One region of the Bradyrhizobium sp. UFLA05-125 genome, then DNA from elsewhere that is predicted to be linked to it. Evidence: riboswitches for the same ligand, from Rfam matches in the RefSeq annotation. Region 1 holds a riboswitch; each other region holds the start of a gene.

Region 1 (4,319 bases):
CTCCTCAACGCTTGAAGCCGTCGCCGCGATCAATCGTTAATCGTTTCGCCTGAGATCTCGCGCGCCGCACGATGGATAAAGAGCTAATTTAGGGCGTGGGTTCGTCTACCGACAAAGACACGCGCAAAGCCCGTCTCGACACCGTCGCCACGAGGTCAAAAAGACTGGAGCGGACCAACTGCTGGACGGGTATAACGACCGCGCTCGCCCACGCTTCTCAAGGTCAGAGCGATTGCCGGGCGGCACTTTCAAAGCGGCAAGCCGCCATTGCTGATGGGAACGACGGCATCTTGCGACAAAGCCGATATGGCCTCATAAGAACCGGCGCTGCTTTTGATTTGAAAGCGCGCGCCGCTCGAAGACATCGTTGAAATGCCATATCGGAGCAAGCCGAATGCTGCATGCAGCAAATTGGCGAACAAAGGTAGGGTGTGCATCGACCGGATCGCGGCCAACCTTGTGAAGGCGCTAGGCAACCTTCGGTTCCTTGGCTGCCTTGATGCGTGTTACGCTGCTCTCACCATCGATGCTGACGGGTACTTCACCGGCGACGGTGGCGCGACGAACGAGGCGATGCTGGTCGCCGTAATCGTTCACCGCGTAATGCTGCGTAGCCCGATTGTCCCAGATCGCTATATCGCCTTCCCTCCAGCTCCAGCGGACGGTATTTTCGAGAGCCGTGATATGAGACTGAAAGACATCAAACAGCTTCTGGCCGTCGTATTTTGGGATACCAACGAAATTTTGTACCAGAGCGCCGAGCACCAGCGTGCGTTCGCCGGTCTCGGGGTGCACGCGCACCACAGGATGGTCAGTCTGATAGATCGTTCTAGTAAAGACTTCGTCCAAGTGTTTTTTGTCGAGCTCGCTGACACGGTCCAGTATAGCGTAGTCAAAGGAGTTGCTGTGAACGGCCCAAAGCTTGTCTGCAAGCCGCTGCAACGGCGGTGCTAGGTCGAGGTAGGCCGCAACGGTGTTCGACCAGACTGTATCGCCACCGAAGGCTGGTATTACAACGCCTCTTAGCACCGCAATCTTGGGGTAGGCATCGACGAAGGTTCCATCGGTGTGCCACAAGTCGGCCCGGCTACCGGCGCGGGCAGAATCAAGCTCGATGATCGACGTCGTTCCCTTTATGGCACCGAGCGTTGGATGAGGCGCCAGACTTCCAAAACGAAGTGCAAAGCGCTCCTGCTCGGCATCGTCGAGATGACCCTGGTCGCGGAAGAAAATAACCTTGTGCTCCAGCAGCAGCTCATTGATCGCGGCGATCGTCTGGTCTGGCAAGTCTCCCGACAGCTTGACGTTTCGGATCTCTGCGCCGATGCGCGCTGCGCGTTTGACGATGTCGGAACGAGGAATGATGCTATCCGACGATACGGCTGCATCCATGGTGACACTCTCCAATTTGCAGGTTGTCCGCCAGACCAAGCTATTCAACTGCGACAGGAGTCGACGAACGCTAAATTGCGGACCGCATAGCGGAAATCCGCCACAATGCGTGACAACAGCGACGAGCTCTTCTTGCGCTCTTGAGGCGACCTCGTAAAATTGACCGGGTCTGTCAGTTCGATCAATTCCTAGTATTGGTAGTTGACCGATCCAAAATGCCTTGCACTTCGCTGGGACATTGATGCAGATGTTGCAGTTCGGCGCCGACGAACAAGAAAGGCGTCAGCGTTGGAGTCGACAACGCCCCTCCTCAAGGTCTTGTTGGCCGAGATCAATTTTGATTCCTTCGTATGTTCGATCGATTGTGGCGATCTTGACGGCGGCGGAGGTCGGCGCCATGAAGGTATATGACGCACTTTACGGCGCAATCGCTCCTGTTAGGCCCGAGCTCGTCGAGCAGATCCTGCCGCGTGGAGCTTTGCACGACGATTGCTCCGGACAGATGCGAAGGGCTCGATACTTTCTTCATTTAGACAGACCCGCCCGGCCAGATGCCGCAGCAAAGGTAATCCGCAGAGGTTGACGTTACCCCTCTTGTGCAGATAATCGAAGTTGTCGAGGTTCTCCAGATCTCTCTTGATCTGGAGCTAAGAGGGAAGCCGGTGCGTCCTCGATCCGTTCAGGATTGAATCAATGCCGGCGCTGCCCCCGCAACTGTAAGCGGCGAGCCGCATCCACACGTGTCACTGAAGCAGGCGCTTCGGGAAGGCCGGATGCAGGCGATGACTCGCGAGCCAGGAGACCTGCCCCGACAACATAATCGACCACGGGCGGGGTGTCCGGTGGTACGCCAAGCAGCAGGGCGCTTTCGCGGCCCTCCTGCCTGCGTCTCCGCCATAGCCTTTGCTCCAGCCACAATGGGGTTAAAGCTATGTCTCTTCCCTCACTTCCTGTTGCAACCCTCGGCATGCCGCGTATCGGGCCACGCCGCGAACTCAAACTGGCGCTCGAAGGCTACTGGGAAGGCAAGATCAGCGACCGGCAGCTTCTTGAAGCTGCGGCCGGTCTTCGTGTCGCTAACTGGGCACGGCAGAATTCGCTTGGCGTTACCGTCATCCCATCGAATGACTTCTCACTCTATGACCAGGTTCTCGACACGAGCGCCATGGTTGGCGCGATTCCTAAAGCGCACGGCTGGGAGGGCGGTCCGGTCTCGCTGAAGACCTATTTCGCCATGGCACGGGGCTCGCAAGACCAGGAGCCCGACGCGAGCTACGGTCAAGCCCGTCATGGCCATGGCGCCGCTGCGCAGGAAATGACCAAGTGGTTCGATACCAATTACCACTACATGGTGCCCGAATTCCATAAAGGTCAGACCTTCAGGCTTTCCTCCCGCAAGCCGATCGAGGAATACGAGGAGGCGAAAGCCCTTGGCTATCAAACACGGCCTGTCCTGATCGGACCAGTCACCTTCCTTAAGCTTGGCAAGAGCGCCGACTTGGCGTTTGATCCAATTTCGCTGCTCGATAGCCTCGTTCCGGTCTATGTCGAGGTCCTCCAAGAACTGGCGAAACGTGGAGCCGAGTGGGTCCAGCTTGACGAGCCCTGCTTGGTGCTCGATCTGGACGAGACCACACGAAGCGCGCTGCAGCGTGTCTATCGGCGTTTCGCCAAGGAGGTGCCCGGCATCAAGATCATGCTTGCCACTTATTTCGGTGCAGTTGGCGACAATCTAGCGACTGCTCTGGGGCTGCCAGTCGCCGGATTGCACGTCGATCTTGTCCGCGCTCCCCAACAATTGAGCCAGATTGAACTCGGCGCCCGCACGGACCTCGTGATTTCGCTCGGTATCATCGATGGCCGCAACGTGTGGCGTTCCGATCTGTCGGCACTCGTGGAGCGGTTCAAGCCCGTCATTGCAACGTTCGGCAAGGATCGCGTGCAGCTGGCGCCTTCCTGCTCACTCCTGCATGTCCCAATTGATCTTGAGCTAGAGACCGATCTCGATTCTGACGTAAAGAGCTGGCTTGCCTTCTCGGTTCAGAAGATTGGCGAGCTCGCGACCTTGGCAAAAGCGCTCGCGCTCGACGGAAAGGTCGTTGCCGCCGCGTTTGCCGAATCGGACTTTGCGGCGACGGCCCGCCGAGCTTCGCCAAAGATCCATGACACGGCCGTTGCCCAGCGTACGGCGACGATTGACGCGGTTATGCGCCGCCGCAATAGCGCTTTTGAGAGCCGTGCCGAGGTTCAGCGCAAGCGTTTCGGCCTGCCGCTTTTCCCCACGACCACGATCGGGTCGTTCCCGCAGACGGCAGAAGTCCGCACTGCTCGCGCCGCACGTGCCAAGGGAAAGTTAACAGACGCGCAATATGAGCAATTCCTGAAGGATGAAACGGCTCGCGCCGTCCGATGGCAGGAAGACATCGGGCTCGACGTGCTCGTACACGGCGAGTTCGAGCGCAACGATATGGTCCAGTATTTCGCTGAGCAGCTCTCCGGGTTCCTATTTACTAAGCACGGCTGGGTGCAATCTTATGGCTCCCGTTACGTTCGCCCTCCGATCTTATTCGGCGATGTCTCCCGGCCGAAGGCGATGACCGTCGGATGGTGGAGCTACGCGCAATCGCTGACCAGGAAGCCTATGAAGGCCATGCTTACGGGGCCGGTGACGATCCTGACTTGGTCGTTCGTCCGTGACGACATTCCACGCAGCGAGGCCTGCCGTCAGATCGCGCTCGCGATCCGGGACGAGGTCGCCGACCTCGAAAAGGCGGGCGCGACCATGATCCAAATCGATGAGGCAGCGCTACGCGAAGGTTTGCCGCTCCGTCGATCCGACTGGAAGGCCTATCTCGACTGGGCCGTGGAGAGCTTCCGCATCTGCTCCTCTGGTGTTGCCGACGCAACGCAGATCCATACCCATATGT
Region 2 (4,319 bases), on a different contig from region 1:
CGTGAACAGGCCGTGCAGATAGCTGCCGTGCACGCGCCCATCGCCGGAGATCGCGCCTTCCGGCGCGCCGTCGAGCATTGCGAAGGGACGCGCGCGATCCAGCCCTTCGGTGCGGCCGATGTGAATTTCGTAGGCGTCGATGGGCTCGCTGGTTCCGGCATGGCGCGCGGTGACGCGCGTGAGCGTCTTTTGCGGCGACATCACCGTCGTAACATCGAGAAGGCCAAGACCTGCCGTCTCTCCGGCTGGGCCCTCGATGCCTTCGGGATCATCCACGCTGTGACCGAGCATCTGATAGCCGCCACAGACACCCAGCACATGGCCGCCACGGCGGTGATGCGCGAGGAGATCGATGTCCCAGCCTTGCGCGCGCAAGAAGGCGAGGTCGCCGCGCGTTGATTTCGAGCCGGGAATGATGACGAGCCGCGCGTCTCCGGGAATCGCCTCGCCCGGGCGGACCATCACGAGGTCAACGTTGGGCTCGACCTTGAGCGGATCGAGATCGTCGAAATTGGCGATCCGCGATAGCGCCAGAAACGCGATCTTGCTTTTGCCGGGCTTCCGCGCCTCGCCCAATCCCAGTGCATCCTCGGCCGGCAACTCGCCGGCGCGCGCGAACCAGGGCAGCACGCCAAAACCGCGCCAGGATGTCCTGTCCTGGATCAGGCGGTAGCCGTCATCGAACAGCGTGGGATCGCCGCGAAACTTGTTGATGATGAACCCCTGGATCATCGCGGCATCGTCAGGATCGATTACGGCCTTGATGCCGACGAGTTGCGCGATGACGCCGCCGCGGTCGATGTCGCCGATCAGCACGACGGGCACATCGGCTTTCCGCGCAAAGCCCATATTGGCGATGTCGGCCTTGCGCAGATTGACCTCGGCCGGGCTGCCGGCGCCTTCGACCAGCACGAGATCGGTGCGCGCCTTCAGCCGTTCGAAGCTTTCGAGCACGGCGCCCATCAGCGAAGGCTTCATCGCGGCGTAGTCGCGGGCGCGTGCGGTCGCGATGCGCTTGCCCTGCACGATGATTTGCGCTCCGACATCGGTCTCGGGCTTGAGCAGCACCGGATTCATGTCGGTGTGCGGCTCGACGCCGGCGGCGAGCGCCTGGAGCGCCTGCGCACGGCCGATCTCGCCGCCGTCGACGGTGACGGCCGCATTGTTCGACATGTTCTGCGGCTTGAACGGGAGCACGCGCAGGCCGCGGCGCTTTGCGGCACGCGCAAGGCCCGCGACGACGAGCGACTTGCCCACGTCCGAGCCCGCTCCCTGGATCATCAATGCGCGCGCCATCGAAGTCTCAGAACTCGACGCCCGCTTGCGCCTTGATGCCGGAGCGGAACGGATGTTTCACCAGCGTCATCTCGGTGACGAGATCGGCGATCTCGATCAGCTCGTCCTTGGCGTTGCGCCCGGTGAGGACGACATGCGTCAGCGGTGGCTTCTGCGTTTTCAGGAAATCGACGACCTCGGCGATATCGAGATAGTCGTAGCGCAGCGCGATGTTGATCTCGTCGAGCACGACCATGCGCAGGCGTTCGTCCGATATCAGCTCCTTCGCCTTATCCCAGCCGGCGCGCGCGGCGGCGATGTCGCGGGCGCGGTCCTGCGTCTCCCAGGTAAAGCCTTCGCCCATGGCGTGGAACTGGCAGAGATCGCCAAAATGCCCGGTGAGCAGCCGCCGCTCGCCGGTATCCCACGCGCCCTTGATGAACTGGACGACCGCGCAAGGGAAGCCATGTGCGACACAGCGAACGATCATTCCGAAAGCGGAGGAGGACTTGCCCTTGCCCGCGCCGGTATGGACGATGATCAGTCCCTTTTCGCCGCTCTTGGTCGCCATGATCTTGTCGCGGGCGACCTTGATTTTCGCCATTTTCGCAGCATGCCGGGCGTCCGTGTTGTCCACCGCTGGGGTATCCGGTTCAGGCGTCATCTGAAATGGTCCTTCGGCTTGACAAGTGGCGGCCATGGGCAAATGGTGGGCCAGCGTTGGTTCCTGTCCTACGACAGGCGAAGAGGGAATGCGATAGGGCTCGTATCGGCAAGATTCGTGTTCGAAAAGCAGCCGCCCCCGCGACCGTGACCGGAGAGATGCCCGAAGCCACTGATCCCATGGGGGATCGGGAAGGCGGGGATCGAAGGGAAAAAACCTGCTCCGCAAGCCGGGAGACCTGCCAGCGCGAATGTTTTTGGACCGGCGGACGGGGTGTTCCGCGACGGGGAAACGGACCCTCTCTCGAGCGGTTCGTGCGCCTCATCGCCTCCCGCAGATATCCTGGAAGGGGCGATGGCCGTTACACTTCACGTTTGCATCACCTGCCGCGCCGGGCAGACACTCGGCGAAGGCGAAACCACGCCCGGCGCACGGCTGCATGCCGCGATCCTCGACGCCGGCGTGCCCGAAGGCGTCAACCTGGTTCCCGTCGAATGCCTGTCGGCCTGTAGCCAGGGCTGCTCGGTAGCTCTCAGCGCGCCCGGTCGATGGTCCTATGTCTATGGCCGCCTGTCGGATGCCAATGCGAACGACGTGATCGCAGGCGCTTCGGCCTACGCCGCAGCGCCCGACGGCATCGTGCCATGGCGCAGCCGTCCCGAAATCTTCCGCAAGCAATCGCTTGCCCGCATTCCCCCCATCGCCGTCGTGCCGGAGGCCGCCGAATGAACACGCTCGCAAAAGTCCCGGTCACGGTCGTCACGGGTTTTCTGGGATCAGGCAAGACGACGCTGATCCAGCATCTGATCAGCAATGCCAACGGCAAGAAGCTCGCGGTGCTCGTCAACGAGTTCGGCAGTGAAGGTGTCGACGGCCAGATCCTGAGATCCTGTGCCGATGCCAATTGCCCAGAGGAAAACATCGTCGAGCTCGCCAATGGCTGCATCTGCTGCACCGTGGCCGACGATTTCATTCCAGCGATGGAACAACTGCTCGCGCGCCAGGTGAGGCCGGATCACATCCTGATCGAGACGTCGGGGCTGGCCTTGCCGAAGCCGCTGCTGAAGGCGTTCGACTGGCCGGAAATCCGCTCGCGGATCACGGTCGATGGCGTGATTGCGCTGGCCGACGCCGAGGCGGTCGCAGCCGGACGCTTCGCGCCGGACCCGGATGCGGTGGAAGCGCAGCGCGCGGCGGATGAGAATCTCGATCACGAGACGCCGCTGTCGGAGGTGTTCGAGGACCAGATCGCCTGCGCCGATATCGTGCTCCTGACCAAGGCCGACCTCGCAGGTGCGGCAGGCCTCGAAGCAGCCAAGGCGGCGATCGCAGCGGAGATGCCGCGTCCGGTGCCTATGCTCCCCGTGGTCGACGGCGCGGTCGATCTGCGCGTCATCCTCGGCCTTGAAGCGGCGGCCGAAGACGATCTCGCCGCGCGCCCATCGCATCACGACGGCGAGGACGAGCACGAGCACAACGATTTCAACTCCGTCGTGATCGATCTGCCTGAGGTCGTCGACGTCGAGGCGCTGATCGCCTCGGTGCAGCGGCTGGCGCGCGAGCAGAACGTGTTGCGTGCAAAAGGCTATATCGCGGTCAAGGGTAAGCCTATGCGGCTGTTGCTGCAATCGGTCGGCGAGCGGGTTCGGCACCAGTTCGATCAGCCCTGGGGCGCGTCTCCCCGGCAATCGAAGCTGGTCGTGATCGGCGAGCATGGCGATATCGACGAGGCGGCGATCAAGGCAGGGCTTGGCATTTAAGGACTCGGCATCTGATGCACGTCGTTTTCCGCGAGAGCCGTGGTCTGGAGGAGACCGCGACGCCAAGGGACATCGGGCAGGACCCGGCCGATCTCGTGGTGCTCTCGTTCTCGGATTCCGATCTCGCCGCGTTCGCTGCCGGCTGGCGGCGAGGGCGCGCTGGCCTGCCGTCGCTGCGGCTCGCCAATCTCGCCGAGCTGCGTCATCCGCTGTCGATCGACACTTATATCGAGCGGACGCTGTCGCAAGCGCGCGGCATTCTGGTGCGCCTGATCGGCGGCGAGTCCTATTGGGCCTATGGGCTCGCGGCCCTGCATCAACTGGCGAAAGACCGCGGAATCGCGCTTGCCGTGTTGCCGGCGGATGGTCGCGACGATGAACGGCTGGATGCGTTCTCGACGTTGCCGGTCTCGACGCTCAGACGGCTCAAGGTGCTCTGCGACAAGGGCGGACCGGTTGCCGCACAAGCCGCGATCGCGCAGCTTGGGCTGGCCTCGGGTCTCTATGCGGGGCCCGTCGTTGGTGAGATCGAGGTCCCCGAGATCGGTTTCTACGAGCCGGGGCGCGGTGTTGTCGGGGCATTGCCCGATCCTGACGGAAAACCTCGCGCGTTCGTGACC
Region 3 (4,319 bases), on a different contig from region 1:
CGAGCCAGGCCCCGGTGACGACGAGCAGCGCCGGACGCAGCGGCAGCACGGCCGCAGCAACGACTGCAAACGCCGCAAACGGCGTGGCGCAGGCGAGCGCGAAGCTTGCAAGTGCGCATGACACGGTCAGCAGCGCGAAACAAAAGATCGCGGCATAGCGCGGCTCGACCGGATCAAGACGGACACGGTCGGTGTGAGGCGGCAGGACGTTGAGGGCCATCGGTGATCTCCTTGCTGGGGATTCTAATCGATTTATCGGGTCAGTGAAGGGCTTCCATCGGATCTTCGGGGTCTGTCGGATCGAGCCCGTCGTAGGCCGCAAGCCATTCGACGAGTATCTGCGATGGCGGCCCGGCTGCCGACAATTGCCGCAGGGCGACCCGGATCGTGGAGCGGGCGAAACGATCGCGTCTGAGCGCCGGCGTGTCCGGGCCCCGTCCGGCCGCGACGGCCTCGTTGACCTCGCGCTTGAGCGCCACAAGCTCTGGCACGCCATGGCGCTCGAGCAAGGCTTGGAAAGCCAAGTGATGGTCCGCCCGGAACGCATGCTTGCGGCCGAGCGGGTCGCGGAGCGCATGCGCCGGATAAAGATGGGTGCAGGGAACCCAGCCATCGGGCAACGGCTCGGTGGCCGAATGGGTGCGGCCATGCGCCAACAACTTCGGCAGAACATGGGTGTGCGGGCCGTCCGGGCTTCTCCCGCTCGGCGGCGGGATCGGCTGAAATACTTCGGCCCGCCCGATCCGGCTGACGAACACGCGGTGCGGATTGGCCGCCAGGATAATCCGCATGACGTCGTTCCCGGGCGCGAACACTGGCGTCCCGGCACGGCTCCGCAGCGCCGCGATCACGTCGGGATCGCCGACCCGGATGCAGGCATCGATCTGCAAGCAGCCAAGGCCAAGATCGAACAGCACGTCCCCGCGATCCCGGCTGCGCAGCGCATCCTCATCCGGACCAATTTCCGTCAGCGTCGTGCGCTCACCCATGGCGCAGGATTCCCGCGGCAGGCAAACCGCCACACGATGGCTCCAGCTTTCGGTCGTCGGCGACTCCGATGCAATCAGACGGAGATTTGGACGAGGCACGATCCGCACTCCGCCCTTGTCCGTGACGACGCCGATCCCCTCACTGGTCTGTTGCAGATCGGCGGGTTCGCCGGCGTCGCGCGTGAACTCGGCAATTGCCCCGAACGTTCCTACGCTCCAGCCGGTCTCGACGTTGCCAAGCTGTCTTGCCAAGACGTTCATGATATCGAAAGCCATCGTCATCGGAACGTTCTCGTCCACTGTCCCTGCTATCTGACGTCGTAACTTGCAATGCGTATGCCGCCGAACACACCGAGACCGGGTGCCAGAAAGCCGGTCGGGTTCTGGTAGTGCCGGTTGAAGAGATTATCGACCCGCGCAAACACCTTGACTTGATCGCTGATCGCATAGTCGCCCCGCAGATTCACGATGGTGTAGCCGGGCGCCACGATCTGCGCCCCCGTGTCCCGCGTGATATCGAGCCAATCGCTGACATGAAGCACGGTTACCGACAGCGTGAGGGGGTCGATCGGCAGCCAGATCGCGGTTGCGCTCCACTTCTCCTTTGGCCTGCGAAGGAGCTGCAATCCCGTGCTCGCATCGACGGTGCGGGTGAAGGTGTCGTCGGCGCGCACGCTCACGCGATCCGTGATCTTCGCGGTGACGAAATTCTCGGTGCCTTCCGTCGTCGCGAGTCCCACGTTCGTATAGGACGTGAAGGTGTCATTGCTCGTGATGAGGTTGGTGATGCCGTTGTGGAAATAGGTCGAGCCGAACCGCACGCAATCGCCAAACAGCGGCTGCTCGAAACCCGCGTCATAGCCTTGGCTCTGCTCTGGTTTCAAATTGGGATTGCCGAAGAAGAAGAAATCCGGGAAATTCTGGTAGAGCTCGCTGAGCGTCGGCGCCTTGAAGCCGGTTCCATAGCTCCCCTTCAGCTTCGTCTCGGTCACCGGAATGATCACGGCTGGCGCGATGCGATAGGTCGCATGCTCGCCGAACTGGTCGTTGAAGTCGTTGCGCATGTTGGCAACGACGAAGACCCGGTCGGCAAATTGCGACTGCAACTCGACGAAGCCGGCCTTGTTGTCGTTCTGGGCGGAGAAGCCGGTCGCATCGATGCGATCGGTCTGCTGCTCGGCGCCGACGATCAGGTTGTTGCCACGCGCGATCTCGGCGACGGCATGCCAGTCGTATTTGATGCGTTCGCCCGTCGTGACGGTCCACAGCGGATCGCCGAGACCAATGTCGGAGCTGCGGTTATTGGCATAATTGACGGCGAAATAGTTCTTGATACGGCCATCGAACAACGACCAGACGGCTTCGTCGCGATTGAAGAGCTGCCGTACCCCATGCGTGCTCAGGGTGGCGTTCGGCGTGCTCGGAAAGCCGCTATCGCCGGTGAACAGCAACGTCGCCTCGGTATAGCGGACGACCGAGTTCACCGACCAGCTGTCGTTGATGTCTAGCCCGAGCTTGGTCGAATAGCTCATGTTGTCGTAGTTGTTGCCGTTCGCCTTCTGACCCGGCGGCAGCAACTGGAGCGGCGTCACGGGAACGTCACCCGCATGAAAATGGGCGACGTTGAACGCGTAGTTGAAATTGTCCTGCGAGCCGCTGAGGCCCACGGTCTGGTTGAAGGTGTTGAACGACCCGGTCTCGATCGAGGCGGTCGCGCGCGGCGGCTCGCGGGTCGTTACCTCTACGTCGCCTTCCCGGGACCGAGATTTCCCAGTGGCATGTGACGAAAGATTCGCCGCTTACAGTTGCGGGGGCAGCCGTGGCGTTGGGGACATCCCGCACCACGTTCCCTTTTGATCTCCGAAAGGAGAACCGTCAGTGACGATGTTAGGGGTTTGTTAAAGTCGGAGTCAATCGGTTCGAGGTGCGGCCGAAGAAGCAGGTGTGGCAATCCACACGCGATTCGGCTCACTCCCTCCGGCGCACTCGCTTAGCGGATGATGGTCGTCAGCGACGAGTAGCGTTTGGTCGGCCTTGCTTCACCCGGCGAGAACTGCGCGAAGGCGTCGCTGACGCGGACCGCGGGCGGCGTATCGCTTGCGAAGCTAAACTCTTTCGGCCGCGGCGCGTAGAAGTCGCGGCTATAATAAGCGTCGTCGAAACGCGTCTCGTTGATGCCGAACAATGCGTCGCAGGCGAACAGGAGCGCATAGACTCCCGCAATCGCGGCGACGATCTCCTTGAGAACAGACATGTTGGTGCCCCACCCTTTCGGGGGAGCATGCGCGAGGGTTCCAAAGGCCGGGTTTAAGACGGCGCGGCATTTGTGGGCAGGGTTGGCCGCGGGTCAGCAAATAACAGACAATTTGAACGAATGCGTTATCGCCGGAATCGGCAGCGCTAACCTCGCGGCGTCACCGCTCGGATTGGGCGATCTTCACAAGGCCGTTTTCGGCAAGAATGTCCTGCCCCTTGTCCGACAACAGGAACAGCGCAAGTCGCGCAGCGTCCGGGTTGTCCGTGAGCAAGGCGAGCCCATAGGTCGCAACGACGTCGATCTCGGGCGGCAACCGCGACACCTTCAATCCCGGAACCTCGCGCAAGGTCTGCTGCTGGCCGCTGCAATAGACGAGCAGCACGTCCGCCTTGTCGGCGAGAAAGACGCTGGCAGCTGCCGTTTGACCTTCGATCGGTTTGATTGCGGCAGGGCCGCCGACCAGCTTCAGCGCCTTCTGGCTGAGCGCAGCTTCGGCGCCGGCTCGGATTTTCTCCGCACGCTTGAACACCGCGAAAGCATAGTCCCCGCCGGGGTCAACGACAGGCGTCGACGTCGCCAGACGTATCTTGGGATCCAGCATCGTCTCCAGCGCGTTCGCCTCAGTCAGACCGATCGCTTCCCGGCTGAACAGGCAGAGATTATTGCGTGCGAACGGGATCACCAGCGTCTGCGGCCGCTGCACAGCGAGCGTACGGGGATGCTCCGTGTTGGCCGAGAGATAAAGGTCCGCTGCCTCGCCTTTCTCAATGCGCTCGCGCAAGCCGCCGGCCGGACCGAAGACGGGTTCGGCGACTTGCGAGGCGTCCAGGCCGGCCGCCTTGATCGCCTGTTTCACCGACACCGTCAGGCTTCCCGCCGCGTAGACACGTGCGGGCTCGGCGCGGACAGCCGAAGCGCTGATCACAAGGAGAAATGCGGAGATGATGGAGAGTGGTCGTCTCATGAAACTTGGGCCTATGCTCTACAGCAATCGTTCGTAAAATCCGCCGTACGAGCCTTTTGGTTCAACAAGATGGATTTCGTGTATCCGGTGTCGCTCTTGGCCAAGCTCA

The links. A riboswitch is a leader RNA that binds a small molecule or an ion and turns the genes downstream of it on or off. The one in region 1 is predicted to bind cobalamin.
Region 2: it holds a riboswitch for cobalamin, as region 1 does, so the genes downstream of both, SO156_RS16600 (DUF1636 family protein) here and metE (5-methyltetrahydropteroyltriglutamate--homocysteine S-methyltransferase) in region 1, are expected to answer to the same signal.
Region 3: it holds a riboswitch for cobalamin, as region 1 does, so the genes downstream of both, SO156_RS38590 (TonB-dependent receptor plug domain-containing protein) here and metE (5-methyltetrahydropteroyltriglutamate--homocysteine S-methyltransferase) in region 1, are expected to answer to the same signal.

What each region holds. Positions count from the first base shown of each region.
Region 1 covers NZ_JBANBJ010000027.1:76,737-81,055, forward strand. The annotation lists gene SO156_RS23330 (hypothetical protein) at 249-437, opposite strand; gene SO156_RS23335 (TauD/TfdA dioxygenase family protein) at 469-1,392, opposite strand; cobalamin riboswitch at 1,994-2,217, shown strand; gene metE (5-methyltetrahydropteroyltriglutamate--homocysteine S-methyltransferase) at 2,324-4,319, shown strand, end outside.
Region 2 covers NZ_JBANBJ010000015.1:109,714-114,032, reverse strand. The annotation lists gene SO156_RS16610 (cobyric acid synthase) at 1-1,296, opposite strand, end outside; gene cobO (cob(I)yrinic acid a,c-diamide adenosyltransferase) at 1,304-1,939, opposite strand; cobalamin riboswitch at 1,980-2,199, shown strand; gene SO156_RS16600 (DUF1636 family protein) at 2,294-2,668, shown strand; gene cobW (cobalamin biosynthesis protein CobW) at 2,665-3,699, shown strand; gene cobN (cobaltochelatase subunit CobN) at 3,714-4,319, shown strand, end outside.
Region 3 covers NZ_JBANBJ010000079.1:8,923-13,241, forward strand. The annotation lists gene SO156_RS38580 (hypothetical protein) at 1-220, opposite strand, end outside; gene SO156_RS38585 (DUF6925 family protein) at 261-1,271, opposite strand; gene SO156_RS38590 (TonB-dependent receptor plug domain-containing protein) at 1,298-2,692, opposite strand; cobalamin riboswitch at 2,679-2,882, opposite strand; gene SO156_RS38595 (hypothetical protein) at 2,980-3,243, opposite strand; gene SO156_RS38600 (substrate-binding domain-containing protein) at 3,404-4,210, opposite strand.